Regions from separate parts of the Pelotomaculum schinkii genome, predicted to be linked through region 1. Evidence: riboswitches for the same ligand, from Rfam matches in the RefSeq annotation. Region 1 holds a riboswitch; each other region holds the start of a gene.

Region 1 (4,193 bases):
AAGGTCATATGTTTTTATGGCAGCGGTATGGCAGGGAGGTATGTGAAGAACTCAAACTGCAATACCTCGTGCTTAAAGAAGGGGACGGGAATGTGCTGGTGCTCTTTTACAAGAGCGCAATGCTAGAGTTGTTTGTTAATAACGAGCGTAGTCTGCAATTCTTAAGAAGAATGGGTTATGGGGAAGCAGTGACCCTGGAGCAGAAGCTCCATATGTTAAAGAAAAGGTTTAAGGAGATATGCCCTCATGAGGTAGGCATATTTCTGGGCATTCCCGTGGAGGATGTCGAAGGATTTATCAAGCATAACGGTAAAGAGTGCCTCACCAGCAGGGATTGGAAGGTGTATAAGAATCCCAGGCGCGCCGAGATTCTTTTCAGAGTTTATGACGCGGCAAGGAGCAGTGTTGCCAGGGCTGTCGTGGGGAATGCTAAGAATTGGGAATATTGTAGCGGCAACGAAGGTTGCGCGGAATCAGAAAGCTTGATACCGCATTCCTATAATTGAAACTATAGACAGAATAATGAAAATAAAGTATAATGCAAATATTAATGAAACCAACTGATTGCTAAACAAAATATGAACGGGGAACCAGGTGAGAATCCTGGACGGTCCGGCCACTGTATGTCGGGTAGTAACTTCCACTAGCCACTGGATATTTGTCGTCCGGGAAGGCGGAAGCGTCGATGACCCATGAGTCAGGAAACCTGTCTTTTAAATTAAGCGCTTTCCAGGGAAAGGCGCGTGATTTGATTGTCATAATTTTGACATCAAAGTCCCGGTTTTTCTATTGGAAAAGCCGGGATTTTTATTTTGCTCCAAATTGATTTAAAGGGGGTATTTATATGGTTTTAACTGGTTTGGAAAAAGGATATGTGCAGGTTTATACCGGCAACAGCAAGGGTAAAACGACGGCTGCCCTGGGTCTGGCTTTCCGTGCCATGGGCCGCGGGTTAAAAACGTATATTGGCCAGTTTATGAAAGGTCAAAAGTACTCCGAGTTAAAATCGGCGGAGATGTGCAAGCCTTATATAACTATTGAGCAATACGGCAAGGACACATTTATTCACGTGCAAAATCCACCTCTGGAAGAGGACGTTAAAATGGCCCGGGAAGGGCTTGAAAAAGCGAAAAAAGCAATGAATTCAGGTGCATACGATATAATCGTATTCGATGAAATAAATACCGCTCATTTCTTTAACCTCATTACAATTGAAGAAATGCTCGAAATTATCAACTCCAAACCTGATCAGGTTGAAGTAATATTTACCGGCAGGTATGCTCCGCAGGAAATTATTGAAGCTGCGGACCTGGTAACGGAAATGCTGGAAATAAAGCATTATTACACCAAGGATGTCCCTGCCCGTGATGGTATTGAACGGTAACACGCTTTGGCGATAAATCTTTAGAGTGCTCTTGAAACAGGTTTATAAATTCAAAGGCATATGAAAAAGCACAATAACAAATAAGACAGATAATAATTGGTATTGACATAATAATTGATTAGTGTTTAAATGTGGATAATTTAAGAAATTTGTCCAGGTTCCTCCGCATAGCGGGGGTGAAAAGGGAACCGGGTGAAAATCCCGGACGGTCTGGCCACTGTAAGTGGGGAGCGACTCCCAAAATGCCACTGGATTTATAATCCGGGAAGGCGGGAGGCATGCTGTGATCCACAAGTCAGGAGACCTGCCTGGTCAATAGCGCCGCCTTCCGTGGAAAGGACAGGGCTTTAGCTGTGTTTATTAAGGTATGTACCTTGAAAAACCCGGCCTCTTAACGGATGAGGCCGGGTTTTTCATGTTGATATCTCCTTCTTTCGTTTTACCTGTTCAGTGATGAATAGGTATCCTTTTTAAAATAATTAGCAACTACATATAGAGCCTTCAAACCCATACTTTTACACACCTTGATGCAGCATTATCATGGATATTGACATTATTCAGGAAGTTTAGGAGGTGAAACTAATAGGTGACGAAATCGAACCCAAGAAAACACTGGAATGGACCCTGGCACATGGCAGATCAGCTTGATACAAAATAAACTTAAGGGAGGTTGGAAGATTTGTATACAAGGGGTAACAAAATGTTTAAAAAGCCAAGCTTGTGGCTTACTGTGTTGATGACCATAATGCTGTTAATACCCGTGGTCAGCGCTAATGCGGCAGGGGGGGCGGGTTCGCCGGCAAATTGCGCCGTGCAGTTTCTCTACAACGACTACACGACAAACGGGATAAACAACTCCGACGCCGGAGTGGGTTCTTATGCCCTTTTTGTGTTAACCCAGGCAGATGTTGATGTCAGTACCTGGGAATATAATGGTGAGAATCTTAAAGATGCGGTAATAAGCGCAATATCCGGGGACATAACAAACGCCGCAGACCCGTCCAAAGCTTCCGCCAAGCTCCTGGCTCAGGATCTGGCGGCTGCAAAAGCGTTGGGACGAGATGATTTGGCTGACCAATTAGTGCAGATTTTGCAAAACAGGCAGAGCAGCGCCGGTTTTGACAGCAACCTGTACAGCGATATCCCGGCCTATGATCTTTTAGGCAGGGTGGATTCTGTTGGTGAAATAAATATAGACTACGCTAAGGACTGTATTTTAGGGTCACAGAATACAACAGCCGGTGACCAGAACTATGGAAGTTTTGGCGGTACATTTGGCGGAATTTTTTATCCCGACTTTATGACCACGGCTGAAGCAGTGCGTGCACTGAATTATTTAGACCCGGGCAAAAGTGACAGTCAAACACAAAACGCCATCAATGACGGGTGCAGCTGGATGAAGAATCAGCAACAAGCTGACGGAAGCTTCAATGTTGGAGGTTGGGACGATCCGGTTATAGACACCTCGGAAGTGATTGTGACCTTAAAGGTAAGGGGGCTGGATCCTGCCTCATGGGAAAGCAGTGGGGGGAAAACTCCCGTTGACTATATGATGAATAACGCCCTTAACGATGACGGGAGCTTTGGCACGTCAAAGAACGGCATGGATGCCATCTGGGCCCTTAGCGCTTATAACTTATTGGATACCCAGTTTTATCTTGACCCTTCCAGCGCGACCCTGAAGGTAGGCGATACAAAGCAGTTGGAAGCGGTCTGGCAGAATACTTACGGGACAGCTGATGTAACGCAGTACGCGCAGTGGTCTGTCGCCGACAGCAGCATTGCTGGTGTCGACAGCAGCGGCCTGGTCACCGCTTTAAAAGCCGGGCAGACCGTAGTGAATGCTGTTTACGGTGGACTTACGGCTTCAGCTGATTTGACCGTAAATTCTTCGGGTGGGAATAGTGGGACAGAAAAGACCGTGGGCCTGGCCGTTGTGGGTGTAAATGGTGAGCTTTTATACGGCCCTTCTGATGTCGCCGTGGCTGAGACAAATAAATGGGGTCTCACGGCCTTGGGTGCTCTGGACGCCTCCGGCATTTCCTACCAGACTTCTTCATGGTCTTACGGCTATCTGGTAAATTCAATCGGTGGACAGGCAAACAGCGGTATGGCCGGCTGGATGTATGTCGTTAACGGTTCAAGCCCAAGTGTCGGCGCTGATAAATACAATATTAAGAATAATGACAAGATCATCTTTTATTACAGCAAAAGCATGAATCAGCAGCCTCCCAAATGGGATGAGCTTGGAAAACAGACTTCTTCCGGGGGTTCCGGTGACCAATCCACCAACCTGCCTGCCCCGGTGAGCGATACCGTCTTAAACACCGCTATCCAAAAGGCCTACGCTGCCGGCTTGGTTGCCTTACAGGCGGATGATACTCAAACTTCACTGGCCCTGTCAAAGGACCAGTTGACCAAAATAATAAACACAGATAAACCGCTGGCCGTTACCGTCCAGGGAGTGCAGTTCGTTTTATCCACAGACAGCCTCAAAGTACCTGAGTTAACGTCTGCAAGTACAGTACAGCTGCAGCTGACAGCGCAGAAATTAAGCAGTAAGGACGCGCAAAGTCTAATGGAGTCCTTTGGGGTCAAATTTAGACTGGCCGGCGATATTTATGAGCTAAACGTTCTGGCCGTTAATGAGGACGGCACGCAGCAAAAAATTGAACAATTTCCTGGATGCACGGTGCTGCTGCCAGTACCAGAAGATTTACGGGAGACAGCGGCTGATGGCAAGTTAATGGCCTACCGGTACAATGAAGACAGCAAAATGTGGGAAGAAGTGGGCGGCACATACGATCCT
Region 2 (4,193 bases), 950 kb from region 1:
TTATTGGGGGCCGGAGATTTCGCGCGCCCACGAGGAGTTTGCGGAACCGGTCCTCAAAACTATAGCAGCAAGGGGCATGAGCCTGGAGGTTAATACCTCCGGTTTGCGCCGTGGACTCAACGATTTCCATCCTTCCATGGATATCCTTGAACTGGCTGTGGATTCAGGTGTCAGGCTATTTACGTTGGGCTCCGACGCCCATCGCCTGGCGGAACTCGGGATGGGTTTGGATAGCGCACTGGAATTACTGGCCGGCTATGGTATCGAACCCGTTTCCTACCTCTTGCGGCAGCCGGTTTAAGGGGCGGAAAAAGGTGGACAAAACCACCCCCTTACCATAAAATAAAATTAGGAAAACCAGGAGGCAAACCCCATGACTCAGAGAAGCGGGAAAATAGTAAAATGTGACCAGGAAGGCAATATCACCGCTACTTTTGGAGCTGACCTCCTGCTTGAGGGCTCAACGTCAATTCCCAACATCCTTCTAAAAATTTACTCAAGTATTGGTATCTCCGATTACCAGATGATGCTCTTAATCCAGCTGATCAGACTGCACGTGGAGGAAAAGGAGCTTTTTCCGTCCCCCGAAAAGCTGGCTGAATGCATGGAATCTGATCCAGCCAGGATTAGGAGGGAACTGGCTGGTTTGCTCGAAAAAGATATCATCTCGGTCAGCCGGTTCTATGACGGCACCCGCAACCTTATTGTGGAGGGGTATGATTTTGAACCCCTATTCTTAAGGGTCTCGGATATCTGGGCAGGCTTGCGCGCCCAGGAGATTGAGGAATCTGAAAAGCTGATTAAAAGTTCGGCCGGTTTAGGTGACAGCCGGTTTGATGTCCATACCGTCGACCTTATTTCCTTATTTGAGAATGAATTTGGACGGCTTCTCTCCCCCATAGAAGTTGAGCAAATCGACCAGTGGGCAAGTGAAATGGAGCCATTGCTTGTTGTTGAGGCGCTGAAAAGGGCGGTTCTGGGGGGTAAACACAACTTCAAATATATTAACACCATCTTGATAGAATGGAAAAAGAACAATGTCAGGACGCTGGAGGAAATATCCCGCTACGAGCAGGATTTTCAAAAACGGCGCTCCAGGCAAAAAAGCACAAATACCGGGACAAGCCCGGGTGGCGCGGACAATAATAACGATGCCAGGAAAAAGGCTTTCATCCGGACTCTTTATATCTAAAACATGACTTTTCTTAACAATATTTAAGGGATGCAGGTGATTGGGTGGGCTGCCAGCTGTGCGGTGACCGTGGCGTAATTATAATGGAGGAAGGGGCTATACCCTGCCGGTGCATGAAAGAAAAGGCAGCAGCAAAACTGTTAAAGGACTCCAGACTGCCTGTTAATCTTCAAAAATGCACATTCGAAAACTTCAAATTCAAATATTACGCTAAAAACTGTCTCGATCTGGTCAATGGGATATCTTACTATGAACTGGCTAAACATGCTTTTGAAGCGGCTCAAGGTTTTGTCAAAAGATTTTCGGCTGATCCCGGAGCCGACGGACTGCTATTTACAGGGCAGGTGGGAAGCGGTAAAACATTTCTGGCCTGTTGTATCGCCAATACCCTGCTGAAAGAAGGAAACTCAATTCTTTTTGCTGTGGTGCCTGACCTGCTGGATCAAATACGTTCGACCTATGACACGGGAAGAAATACTGAGGACCTTACCGAGTTTGACCTGTTGGATACGGCCAGGCAGGTGCCGCTCCTGATTTTGGACGACCTGGGGGCTCATAATTACACGGAGTGGACCAGAAATAAAATCTATTCAATTATCAATTACCGCCTCAACCACCGTCTTCCGGTCATCGTAACCACCAATATCAGCCCCGAGGACCTGGAAGGCTATCTGGGAGAAAGGACTACTTCACGCTTGCTGGAGATGTGCAAGCCCTACCGGTTTTTGGTGGATATGGACATACGCGCTATACAGCGCAAAGAAAAAGGTTATTAAAACCTGTAAAATATGAAAAAGAACAACGCGGACAGGTGCCCCGCCGAGGGGAGAATAGGGAAGACCGGGGAAATGGAAACTGGTTCCAAAAAGGTCCAGATCTAAGGAGCCGGCGCGGTCCCGCAACTGTAACCGGGAGAGTACGCCGCACTTTTGTCACTGGGTTAACCGGGAAGACGCGGCAACAAAGACCGGAAGCCAGGAGACCTGCCTGTCTGCTGCTCACCGCAGGCTTCGCTGGAAAGCCAGGGGTTTTTTTGACGCATATGAAAAGCCCCGTCTAGTTGACCGGGCTTTTATCATTTCTCCGGCTTGGTGCGGCCAACGGAGCTTTTGTCGCAAGGAATTTTAGTTCTTCGGCCGCATGGAGGAAGCTGTTATGAATGAACTGTTATGAATGAATTGGAAATATCCATGCTGAAGACCGGAATTACCACCGGCGCGTCAGCTGCAGCGGCGGCGCGTGCGGCGGCATTGCTGCTGTTGCGGGGTGAAACCAACAAAAATATTACCATTGTGAACCCTGAAGGAAACCTGCTTGAGGTTCCTGTTGAGAGTTTGGAACTGGACGGCTCCTGTGCCAGGGCTGTTGTAATCAAGCAGGGGGGGGATGATCCCGATGTAACCAGCGGCCTGCCTGTGGTAGCTGAAGTCGCTGTCTGTGCTGGCGGCGTTCATATCATGGGGGGACGAGGTGTCGGGGTTGTTACCAGGCCAGGCTTGCAGGCGCCGGTAGGCAGTCCCGCCATAAATCCCGTTCCGCGTAAAATGATTGTGGATGCCCTGGACGACCTTATTAGGCCAGGCTCGGGCGTAGAGGTTACTATTTCAGTCCCCGGGGGCGAGGAGGTGGCTCTCAAGACCCTTAACCCGCGTTTGGGGATTGTTGGAGGTATTTCCATCCTGGGCACCACCGGCATTGTCAGGCCGATGTCTGAAGAAGCTTTTAAAAAATCACTCGCTCCACAGGTTGACCTGGCTGTGGCCGCCGGCTACCGGAAGGTCGTCCTCACCCCGGGCCGGATTGGCTTCCGGACGGCGGTCGAACGGTATGGATTGCCTCGCGAAGCTGTGGTTGAAATGAGTAATTTTGTGGGCTACATGCTGGATGTCTGTGTCGACCGGGGCATTGAAGCAGTTTTATTATGGGGTCACCATGGGAAATTAGTAAAAGTCGCAGCCGGCATCTTTCATACCCACAACAGGTTGGCCGACGGGAGGATGGAGACCCTTGCCGCCTTCGCAGGTCTTTACGGGGCGCCGGCCGGTCTAATCAGCAAAATTATGGCAGCGGGTTCTGCTGAAGAAGCGTTGGGTTTGCTTAAAGAGAGCGGCTTCGCCGGAATATTCAATGCTATTGCGGCCAGGGCCAGTACCAGGGCCGAGGCTTATACCCGCACCCGGTTGAAAGCTGGTACGGTACTGCTGGGGTTGGATGGAACGATACTGGGTATGGACGAGTCAACTCGTTTAATTGGAAGGGAAATGGGATGGCAAAAATTGCTGTAGTAGGGGTTGGACCCGGTGGCAAGGAACATCTGACTCCGGCAGCCATACGGGCGGTCGCTGAGGCGGATGTCCTGGTGGGCGGGGAGCGCAGCCTGGCCCTTTTCAGCGGTCAACCGGGCGAAATTTTCACTATTAAAAACAATCTGCAGGAAATGATTGAGTATATCCGGGAGAGAATGGACGAGAAAAAAATTGCGGTAATAGCTTCGGGTGATCCCGGCATGTACGGTATCCTGCAGTACCTGAGGCGGCATTTTACCCCTGCCCAGCTGCAGGTCATCCCGGGTATCAGTTCGGTACAGTATGCTTGCGCCCGGCTGGCAGTTTCCTGGCACGACGCCGTTGTGGTCAGTACCCATGGACGGGACCGGACCGTACTGGCAGAGACCGTGGCAGGCAATAGCAAGGTAGTTGTCCTGGCCGGACCGGAGGAACCACCGCCGGTTCTGGCAAGTGTCCTGGTAAACGCCGGCATGAAAGACAAAACTGCTTATGTCTGCGCCGAACTTTCGTACCCTGCCGAAGAAATTAATGCCTTTACCATCCTTGATCTTGCCCGATGGGAAGGCCAGTGGGATAAAAGAAATTATGTTATGGTGATTTTGGATGAACAGCCGATGGATTTACCGGACACCGGGAATAAGCGATGAGCTTTTTGTGCGCGGCAACGTCCCCATGACCAAAGAGGAAGTACGGGTGATCACCCTGGCCAAGGC
Region 3 (4,193 bases), 1.1 Mb from region 1:
TGCGCCGCTAATCCGGAACGGTTCAGGAATGCCAGGTCGCCGATGGTATTCTTGCTGCCCGGCAGGATGATTAAATCCGGTTCATCCAGGTTGCTTCCCTTGCTTACGTACCGGAGCCTGACGTCAGGCTCGTCCTCCAGCGGGTCAAAGTCCGTGAAATTGGAGATGTGCGGTAGATTAACAACCGCTATATCAACCCAGCCCTGTTCTTCGACCAGTTCGGCACGGCTTCTATCCTCAGGTATGGTATCCTCCTCCTGGACCCTGAACCCCTGAAAATAAGGGACCACCCCGATTACCGGTTTACCGGTTTTCTCTTCCAAAAATTTCACCGCGGGTTGAAAGAGGCTGATATCACCGCGGAATTTGTTGATAATAATTCCGCGTACACGCGCGCGGTCGTCGGGAGCTATCAGTTCCAGGGTGCCTACTACTGAGGCCAGGGCTCCCCCTTTATCAATATCGGCTACGAGCAAAACCGGGGCTTGCGCCATCCTGGCGATACGCATGTTGACAATTTCGTGCTCCTGAAGATTGACTTCAGCCGGGCTTCCGGCGCCTTCGATCACCACCATGTCATTTGCCGCAAGCAGCCGGTTCAGAGCTCCTTCGATTATTGCCAGGGCTTTAGGCGCGTAATCCGTATGGTAACCCATGGCGGACAGGTTGCCCACCGGCTTGCCCAGGACCACCACCTGGGACGATGCGTGTCCGGTAGGTTTGAGCAGAATCGGGTTCATGTCAACAGAAGGCTCCAGACCCGCAGCTTCGGCCTGCACCACCTGAGCCCGCCCCATTTCACCGCCGTCTCTGGTGACAAAGGAATTCAGGGCCATGTTCTGTGACTTAAAAGGGGCGACACGGTAACCGTCCTGTTTAAAAATGCGGCAAAGCGCAGCAACCAGAACGCTCTTGCCTACGTGTGAAGCTGTTCCCTGAATCATGATCGTTTTGGCCGACATAATCAATCACTCCATTTTTGCTCTGCCAGCGACTTTATCTCCAGAGGAAGCCCGGCTATTGTTAAGTAGACCTGGTCCGCCTTTGAGGCCAGAAGCTGATTGACCTTTCCTGCCAGATCCCGGAACGTCCTGCTTAAGGGATAGTCCGGAACCAGGCCCAACCCGACTTCGCTTGAAACGATAATCAGGTGGTGGCCCTGGTGAATCGTTTCGGCTGCGGCTTGAGCCTGCCCAAGGATATATTCCTGCTTTTCAGCAGTCGCAGCTCCGCAGCGTGGCAGGTTTTCTGCCAAAAGAAGATTGGTAAGCCAAAGGGTGGCGCAGTCCAGAAGAAACACATCGCCCTGCTTTCCATCTTTTAAAACCCCAAGGATATTTGTCGGTTCTTCGAACGTGAGCCAGGACGCAGGCCTTCGTCCCTGGTGCAGTTTGACCCTTTCAGCCATTTCCGGGTCTTGTATTGTGGCAGTGGCAATATATTTAACAGCCCCCCCAAGCCGTGAAGCTATGTTCTCAGCCAGCTCGCTTTTACCGCTGCGGGCTCCTCCCAATACCAGGATAAGTTTACCTTTCATAATCCACCAGCCGATCAATACTTTAAATGGGCTTACCATAGTAAAACCCCGCCTCCTTAAAGGAACGGGGTTTGTGTAAAGCAATTTTACCCGCCGTCCCCTTTACCTCGAAGGAAGTTCGGTCGTTACCCGCAGGCAGGTATCCTGGCTTCCGTTTACCCGCATTTACTCCCCTTTAATAAGCCTGGCCGGGCATTAAAGCGCTGTGCGCGTAACCGGTTACAGTGGCGGGACCGCTCAGGTATCGCACCTGATTCCCCAATTACACCCAAAAGGGCGACTGCGGCAATTTAATTTTTCATATTCCACATCATCTACCATTATCCTGCAGAGCAAGAACTATTTATCATGTAATAATATCCTTTACCTTTTTAACCAATTCTTCGATCAGGTGCGGTAACGGCTCAGCCTTTAAGCCGACAATATCAATGCCGGAGCGGCTAAGCGGCAGGAGCACCTTGCGGGCGGGACTGGAAGCAATGGCTTCCGCCATTTTGGGAGTCAACTCACCCAGCATGGCATTTGGAAAAAGAATGCTGATTGGCCCGACAATGATGTCAACCCGTAAGGAATTGTAGAGCACGGCATTTTCGCCGGTTGCTCCTTCGTTGGCGCCTGCCCGCAACATCACGGAAGTGGCCAGAGCATTGGTTCCGAGGGCCAAAAACTCAATATTTTCAGGTAATTCCCGGCGCAGTCTTTCAGTAAGGTGTTTGCCTATACCTCCGCCCTGCCCGTCAATCACGGCTATTCGCACCAAAACCGCCGCCATTCATAATATTTGTAATATATAGCATTATACCATATATGACCAAAAAAAAGACCCCCCCGGGTCTATTGCTTGTCGATTAAACCTTAATCAAGGCGTATTATGCTAATACTAACAATTATTGCCATCCTGTGTATATATCTGTGGATAGATTATTTATTTGCGAAAATTTTGAGAGGCGCCATCCTGAAGTTTTGACTCCAACTCCACTATCTGCCTGTTTTTATGTAATAACCGTTGGGCATAGCGATAATTGTTATGTTGAAGTTTACGATTTTCCCTTTCCAGGCGGGATAAAAATCCAGCTTTATCCTTTTCAATTTTTTCAATCAAGTTCATGAGTACTCTCCGGCTTAACCTGAGCTGTTCAACTTTTTCCTCAAGCTCAAGGACCCTATCCCTTAAGAAATCAACATCCATCCTTTCTTCCACGGCGGCATCTCCTCACCAGGTGTTTCGATCCTAGTATATGCCGGCTTGAAGGCTAATAGACATTTGAGCAGGTTCCCTCACTAAGTGATTGCTAAAGGAAATTAAAATTTTGACCAATCCTCTGTACTGCCTCAGCCAGCACGATTTCGTCTTTGACCAGGGCAATCCTGACGTAACCCTCTCCCATCTCACCGAAAGCGATACCGGGAATAACAATTATGCCGGCTCTTTCCAGCAGGTCGGCGGCAAAATGGCTGGAGGAAGTATACCCGCGTGGAATTGGCGCCCATAAAAACATGGACGCGTTGGGCTTGGGAATCTGCCAACCCAACTTGGCCAGTCCGTCAACAAGCACATCGCGGCGCCTCTGATAGGTACGCGCATTCTCTTTGACGCATTCCTGTGGACCGGTCAGGGCTGCTACAGCAGCTTCCTGGACCGCAAAAAACACTCCGTAATCAATGTTGGATTTGACCAGGGCCAGATTGGATATGGCCTTTTCATTGCCTACGGCAAAGCCGACCCTGCAGCCAGCCATATTGTAGGTCTTGGAAAGTGAGTAGAACTCAACCCCCACTTCCTTTGCGCCGGGGACTTCCAAAAAGCTCATCGGTTTAAACCCGTCGTAAGCCAGTTCGGCGTAGGCCACGTCATGGCAGACGAGGATGTCATATTTGCGCGCAAACTCTACCACTTGTCCAAAAAATTCCCAATCAGCTGAAACGGCAACCGGGTTATTGGGGTAATTAAGCCACATCATTTTGGCCTTGGCGGCAATTTCCTCCGGAATTTGGGAAAGATCAGGCAGGAACCGGTTTTTTGCCAGGAGGGGAAGAGGATAAATGTTTCCCTCTGCCATCTGAATGCTGAAGCTGTAAATTGGGTATCCAGGGTCGGGTACCAGGGCCAGATCTCCCGGGTTAACATAAGCCATGGCCAAATGAGCGAGGCCATCCTGGGAACCCATCAGCACCAGGATCTCGCGGTCAGGGTCAAGGTCTACATGAAAACGTTTTTTATACCAACCAGATAAGGCCTTATGCAGGCGGGGTGTCCCACCCAGAGAATAAGAATAATTTTTCGGGTCGCTGACTGCCTTGCGGAGAGCCTCAACGATGTGGGGCGCAGGGGGTTGGTCGGGACTACCCACTCCAAGGTTGATAACCTCTACGCCTCTGGCCTCAACAGTTTTTTTGCGTATTTCCATCTCGTTAAAAACACCTGAAGACAGGCTTTGCATTCTCCTTGCTATGTCCATAATTACCTCCTGAAATTAAGAAGCGCACGCTCTTTTTGCTTTTAAAGCCTCAATTACTCCGTAAGGCACAGCAACCAAACCCAGTCTGCTTTCGGCATAGCGCTCCGGACCGTGGTAGTCCGAACCGCCCGTGGCAATTAAGCCTTTTCTGAGGGCCAGTCGCTCATAATAACCGGCCAGCTCCCTGTCGTGCGCCG
Region 4 (4,193 bases), on a different contig from region 1:
TTCAAGGTAGTTGTATGGGAGGGATTCTTTTGTCTATTAAAAGTTTTAGAAGAATAATAAAAAATATTGTTCTGGTATCCATAATATTGTCTCTGGTTGCGCCCTTTCAGGCTTACGCCTATCAGGTGAACGGCAACAACGTCACTGAGGAAATCATCACCCAGGGGGTTGTTTTACATAGCATCAACCTGAATACTAACGAGGGACCGCTGAATGTTTATGTCCTCGAAGCAGATCTCTCCAATCCTTACGTTAAAATTGATACGATCATCGGATCGGACGGCACCCTCAATAAGAACCAGTCAGTGCTGGATATGGCCAAGCGTACCGGGGCGGTGGCCGCTATCAATGGAGATTTCTTTCAAATGGCGGAAAGCGGCCGGACCATCGGTTTAGCCTATCAAGGCGGGCAACTGGTGGAGAGCCCCGCCCTGCGTAATGATATGTATGGATTTGGCATTACCGAAGATAAACTGCCGCTGTTGGAAATTTTCAACTTCACCGGCCAGGTGGTCACAGAAGCCGGTAAAAGTTTTCCGCTGGCCGGAATCAACAAGCCGGGTTATCTCTTGATGAACGGACTTTCATCTGATGTGGATGCCCTTAATATGTACACAACGCTGTGGGGTACCACCAGCCGGGGTAAAATATCCGGCCTCACCGGGGTAAAAGTTGCAGTGGTCAGGAACGGAGTCGTCCAGCAGGTCTTAACCGACCAACCGGGCGTAACGATCCCGCAGGATGGTTTTGTCCTGCAGGGACATGGCCTGGCAGCCCAATTCATAACCGACAATATGCCGGTGGGTACAAAAGTTGCCGCCAGCTACTCGGTGGCCCCTCACGGAGACAAACTCCTGGCTGCGGTGGGCGGACAGGCACTGCTGGTTGAGGATGGCCACCTGCCTGCCTACTTTACCCAGAATATTTCTGGTAAAGTCGCCCGGACGGCGGTTGGTGTATCAAGTGACGGCAAGACTCTCTACCTGGTGGCGGTTGAAAGGAAGGCTGCTGCCGACGGGACTATAATCAGCAGGGGTATGAGCCAGGAGGAGTTGGCTGAATTTTTGATTTCAATCGGGGTCTGGAGAGCTGTTAATTTGGACGGTGGTGGTTCCACCACCATGGCCGCACGGAGCCTGGGTGACTTCGAGGCCAGCCTGATCAATCAACCACAGGGTTCTTCCTTGCGATCGGTTGCAGATGCTATAGGCGTTTTTTCGACAGCGCCGCAGGGCAGTTTGCACGGCATGGCTTTAAGCGGGCCGTCGTTGGCTCTTGCCGGAACACAGGCTTCATTTAGCGCCAAAGGGTATGATCAATACTACAATCCTGTAAGTATTAAACCAGCCGACATAAAATGGTCCGCAACTCCTTCAGGTGATTTTACCGGTAATGTTTTAATACCTAAGCAAGGTGGTACGGTAACCGTCACGGCCAAGCTGGATAACGTACAGAGTTCGGTGAATGTGCAGGTTGTCGGGCCGGAGTCTCTATTAAGTTTAGCTGTAACACCGTCGGCTATTACTGTTAAGCCTGGGGAGAAGGTTCCCCTGTCGGCAAAGGTGAATACAATTTATGGTGATACCTTTGATTTAAAATTCCAGGATGTCACATGGACCATCAGCGGTTCAATAGGTAAGATTGCGGATGGCAGCTTTACCGCGACAGATCAGGTTGCTGAAGGTGAAATTAAGGCCACCTTCCAGGGGTTGAGCACATCGATACCGGTTACTGTTAAACCGTCCTGGGTAGAACTGCAGGCTCTTCCGGAGCAGGAATCATCTGCTGGACTGGATAGCTGGATTCATGTTACGTTCCCTGCGTCAAGCGTATCAGCGCCGGCCACGATAAGGCTGGCTTATGCCGCTGAGACTACCGGGCTACCGGCGAACTGCATCAACCTCGGCGCAATAACGGTAAGCCCGGCGCCTGGGGAGAAAGCTGATCTCATGGCCCCCTGGTGGCTGAGTTGGGATTATCAACCCGGTACAATAACAGGCCGTCCGGCCATCCTGATGTGGGATGATTCCACTAAAAAATGGGAAGAGCAGCCTGCCAGGCTGGATGACCAGGGTGAGGTGAAAACAATTAGCGCCCGGGTATGGGGGTTTGGCCAACTGGTCCTGGTGGATGACCATAGGAGACTTCCGTCCTTCAAGGATACCGGCAAGCACTGGGCCGAAGCGGCCATCAACGACCTGGCGGCGCGCGGGGTGGCCAACGGTTTTCCCGATGGCACATTTCTACCCGGTCAGGCCGTAACCAGAGCTCAGTTTGTCAAGCTGCTGTCATCAGCCCTGCAGTGGCCGGCCGTGGAAAAGTTACCGGCCTTTAAGGACAGCATACCGGACTGGGCCAGCAGCGCTGTCGCTGCCGCGGTTGCCAACGGGGTCGTCTCAGGTTACCCGGACGGTACCTTTAGGCCGGATGCCAGCATTACCAGAAGTGAAATGGCTGTTATGATCGACCGGGCGCTGGCGCTGCAGGAGACAGACGAGAACCTAAAGTATAAAGATACTGGATCAATTCCCGATTTTGCCAGAACCGCGGTGGCCAAAGCTACCAGCGCCGGTTTATTGCAGGGCGAAGGCGGCTTATTCAGGCCCAAGGACGGGGCAACCCGTGCGGAAACAGCGGTGGTGGTCAGCCGGGTGCTTAAGTTGTGGGTTGAAAAATAGAAAATATTTCTGCTTTAAACAGCAGGAATATGTATGGCTAAAGTTGAATCTTTATGAAAATTATTACTGTGTTAAACCAACAGGTGCCCGCTGGGGAGAATAGGGAATCAGGTTTAAGTCCTGAGCGGTCCCGCCACTGTAAACACGAGCGCTATCGCTAGTTTACCACTGGCAGTTTGCCGGGAAGGTGCGATGTGTGATGAATGTGAGCCAGGAGACCTGCCTGTTGTGTCCACGAACCCTGCTATGCAGGGGTATCCGATGGATGATGGTAAAATCCACGGCCTGATGAGGCTGTGGATTTTTGTTTTTTCCCCAGCCGATTCCAAGTTCTAACTATATTAGGAGGTTGAAAAACAATGCTTTATCAAACCATCAAGCAAATTGGGGAGCTGGATCGCAAGGCCATGGAAGAGGCGCAGAAACGGCTGGACAGCTTAATCAAGCCGCCGGGGAGCCTCGGCGTGCTGGAAGAGATAGCAGTACGCCTGGCCGGTATTACCGGCAAAGCCAAACCCCGCGTTCAGGGGAAATCGGTTATCGTCATGGCGGGGGACCACGGAGTGGTCGACGAAGGTGTAAGTGTAGCGCCCCGTGAAGTTACCGTTCAGATGATGCAGGCAATGGTAAATGGTGTAGCCGGAATAGGGGTTCTGGCAAGGCACGCTGCTGCCAGGCTGGTTGTGGTCGATGTCGGTGTTCTCACGCCCGTCGCCTTGCAGGGTGTCGTACAGCGTAAGGTCAGGGCAGGTACCGGGAATATTGCCGCCGGCCCGGCTATGTCACGGGACGAGGCAGTACAGGCACTGGAAGTGGGGATAGAGGTAGCTCAGTCCGAGATTGACGCAGGAAGCAACCTCCTCGCTACAGGCGATATGGGGATCGGCAATACCACCCCGAGCAGCGCTATCCTGGCAGCCTTTGGCGGCTATACAGCTGAAGAGGCGACCGGCCGCGGGACCATGGTCAACGACGAAGTTATGAAACTGAAGATTTCCGCGATAGCCCGGGCGCTCGCAAAAAACCGGCCGGATCCGGAAGACGCCCTGGATGTTCTGGCAAAAGTCGGCGGGCTTGAGATCGCCGGTCTGGCCGGTGTGATCCTGGGGGCCGCTGCCAGGCGGACGCCGGTATTGATTGATGGGTTTATAACCACCGCGGCCGCCCTGGTGGCCTTCAAACTGCAGCCTAAATCCCGCCAGTACATGATTGCCTCCCACCTGTCCGGTGAACAGGGACACCGCCTGATGTTGGACCTGTTGGATCTGCGCCCGGTGATTCACCTGCAAATGAGGCTCGGGGAGGGAACGGGAGCCGCTCTAACCATGAGCCTGGTTGAAGCTGCCACGAAAATAATGCGGGAGATGGCTTCTTTTGACGAAGCCGGTGTCTCCGACCTGGAAGAAGATAAAATACTGAAATAAAAACACGGAGACAGCAGCGGATGAAAACTAGTCAATGTGGGGGTACGCCGGACTCTTATTTTCAGATTAGTTATTTTTTTTACTTGATATG

The links. A riboswitch is a leader RNA that binds a small molecule or an ion and turns the genes downstream of it on or off. The one in region 1 is predicted to bind cobalamin.
Region 2: another riboswitch for cobalamin. It lies ahead of cbiD (cobalt-precorrin-5B (C(1))-methyltransferase CbiD); the one in region 1 lies ahead of Psch_RS06825 (S-layer homology domain-containing protein).
Region 3: another riboswitch for cobalamin. It lies ahead of cobU (bifunctional adenosylcobinamide kinase/adenosylcobinamide-phosphate guanylyltransferase); the one in region 1 lies ahead of Psch_RS06825 (S-layer homology domain-containing protein).
Region 4: another riboswitch for cobalamin. It lies ahead of cobT (nicotinate-nucleotide--dimethylbenzimidazole phosphoribosyltransferase); the one in region 1 lies ahead of Psch_RS06825 (S-layer homology domain-containing protein).

The regions. Positions count from the first base shown of each region.
Region 1 covers NZ_QFGA01000001.1:1,445,634-1,449,826, reverse strand. Annotated here, with positions in the region: gene Psch_RS06835 (DUF3793 family protein) at 1-506, shown strand, start outside; cobalamin riboswitch at 545-728, shown strand; gene Psch_RS06830 (cob(I)yrinic acid a,c-diamide adenosyltransferase) at 845-1,384, shown strand; cobalamin riboswitch at 1,523-1,710, shown strand; gene Psch_RS06825 (S-layer homology domain-containing protein) at 2,085-4,193, shown strand, end outside.
Region 2 covers NZ_QFGA01000001.1:499,329-503,521, reverse strand. Annotated here, with positions in the region: gene Psch_RS02465 (histidinol-phosphatase) at 1-301, shown strand, start outside; gene Psch_RS02460 (DnaD domain protein) at 374-1,192, shown strand; gene Psch_RS02455 (ATP-binding protein) at 1,237-1,968, shown strand; cobalamin riboswitch at 1,985-2,197, shown strand; gene cbiD (cobalt-precorrin-5B (C(1))-methyltransferase CbiD) at 2,362-3,477, shown strand; gene cbiE (precorrin-6y C5,15-methyltransferase (decarboxylating) subunit CbiE) at 3,459-4,127, shown strand; gene cbiT (precorrin-6Y C5,15-methyltransferase (decarboxylating) subunit CbiT) at 4,084-4,193, shown strand, end outside.
Region 3 covers NZ_QFGA01000001.1:323,509-327,701, reverse strand. Annotated here, with positions in the region: gene Psch_RS01665 (cobyric acid synthase) at 1-962, opposite strand, end outside; gene cobU (bifunctional adenosylcobinamide kinase/adenosylcobinamide-phosphate guanylyltransferase) at 965-1,576, opposite strand; cobalamin riboswitch at 1,655-1,836, opposite strand; gene Psch_RS01655 (DUF3842 family protein) at 1,884-2,294, opposite strand; gene Psch_RS01650 (translation initiation factor 2) at 2,463-2,726, opposite strand; gene Psch_RS01645 (LL-diaminopimelate aminotransferase) at 2,830-3,996, opposite strand; gene Psch_RS01640 (PHP domain-containing protein) at 4,012-4,193, opposite strand, start outside.
Region 4 covers NZ_QFGA01000002.1:36,945-41,137, reverse strand. Annotated here, with positions in the region: gene Psch_RS11165 (S-layer homology domain-containing protein) at 30-2,678, shown strand; cobalamin riboswitch at 2,743-2,919, shown strand; gene cobT (nicotinate-nucleotide--dimethylbenzimidazole phosphoribosyltransferase) at 3,038-4,102, shown strand.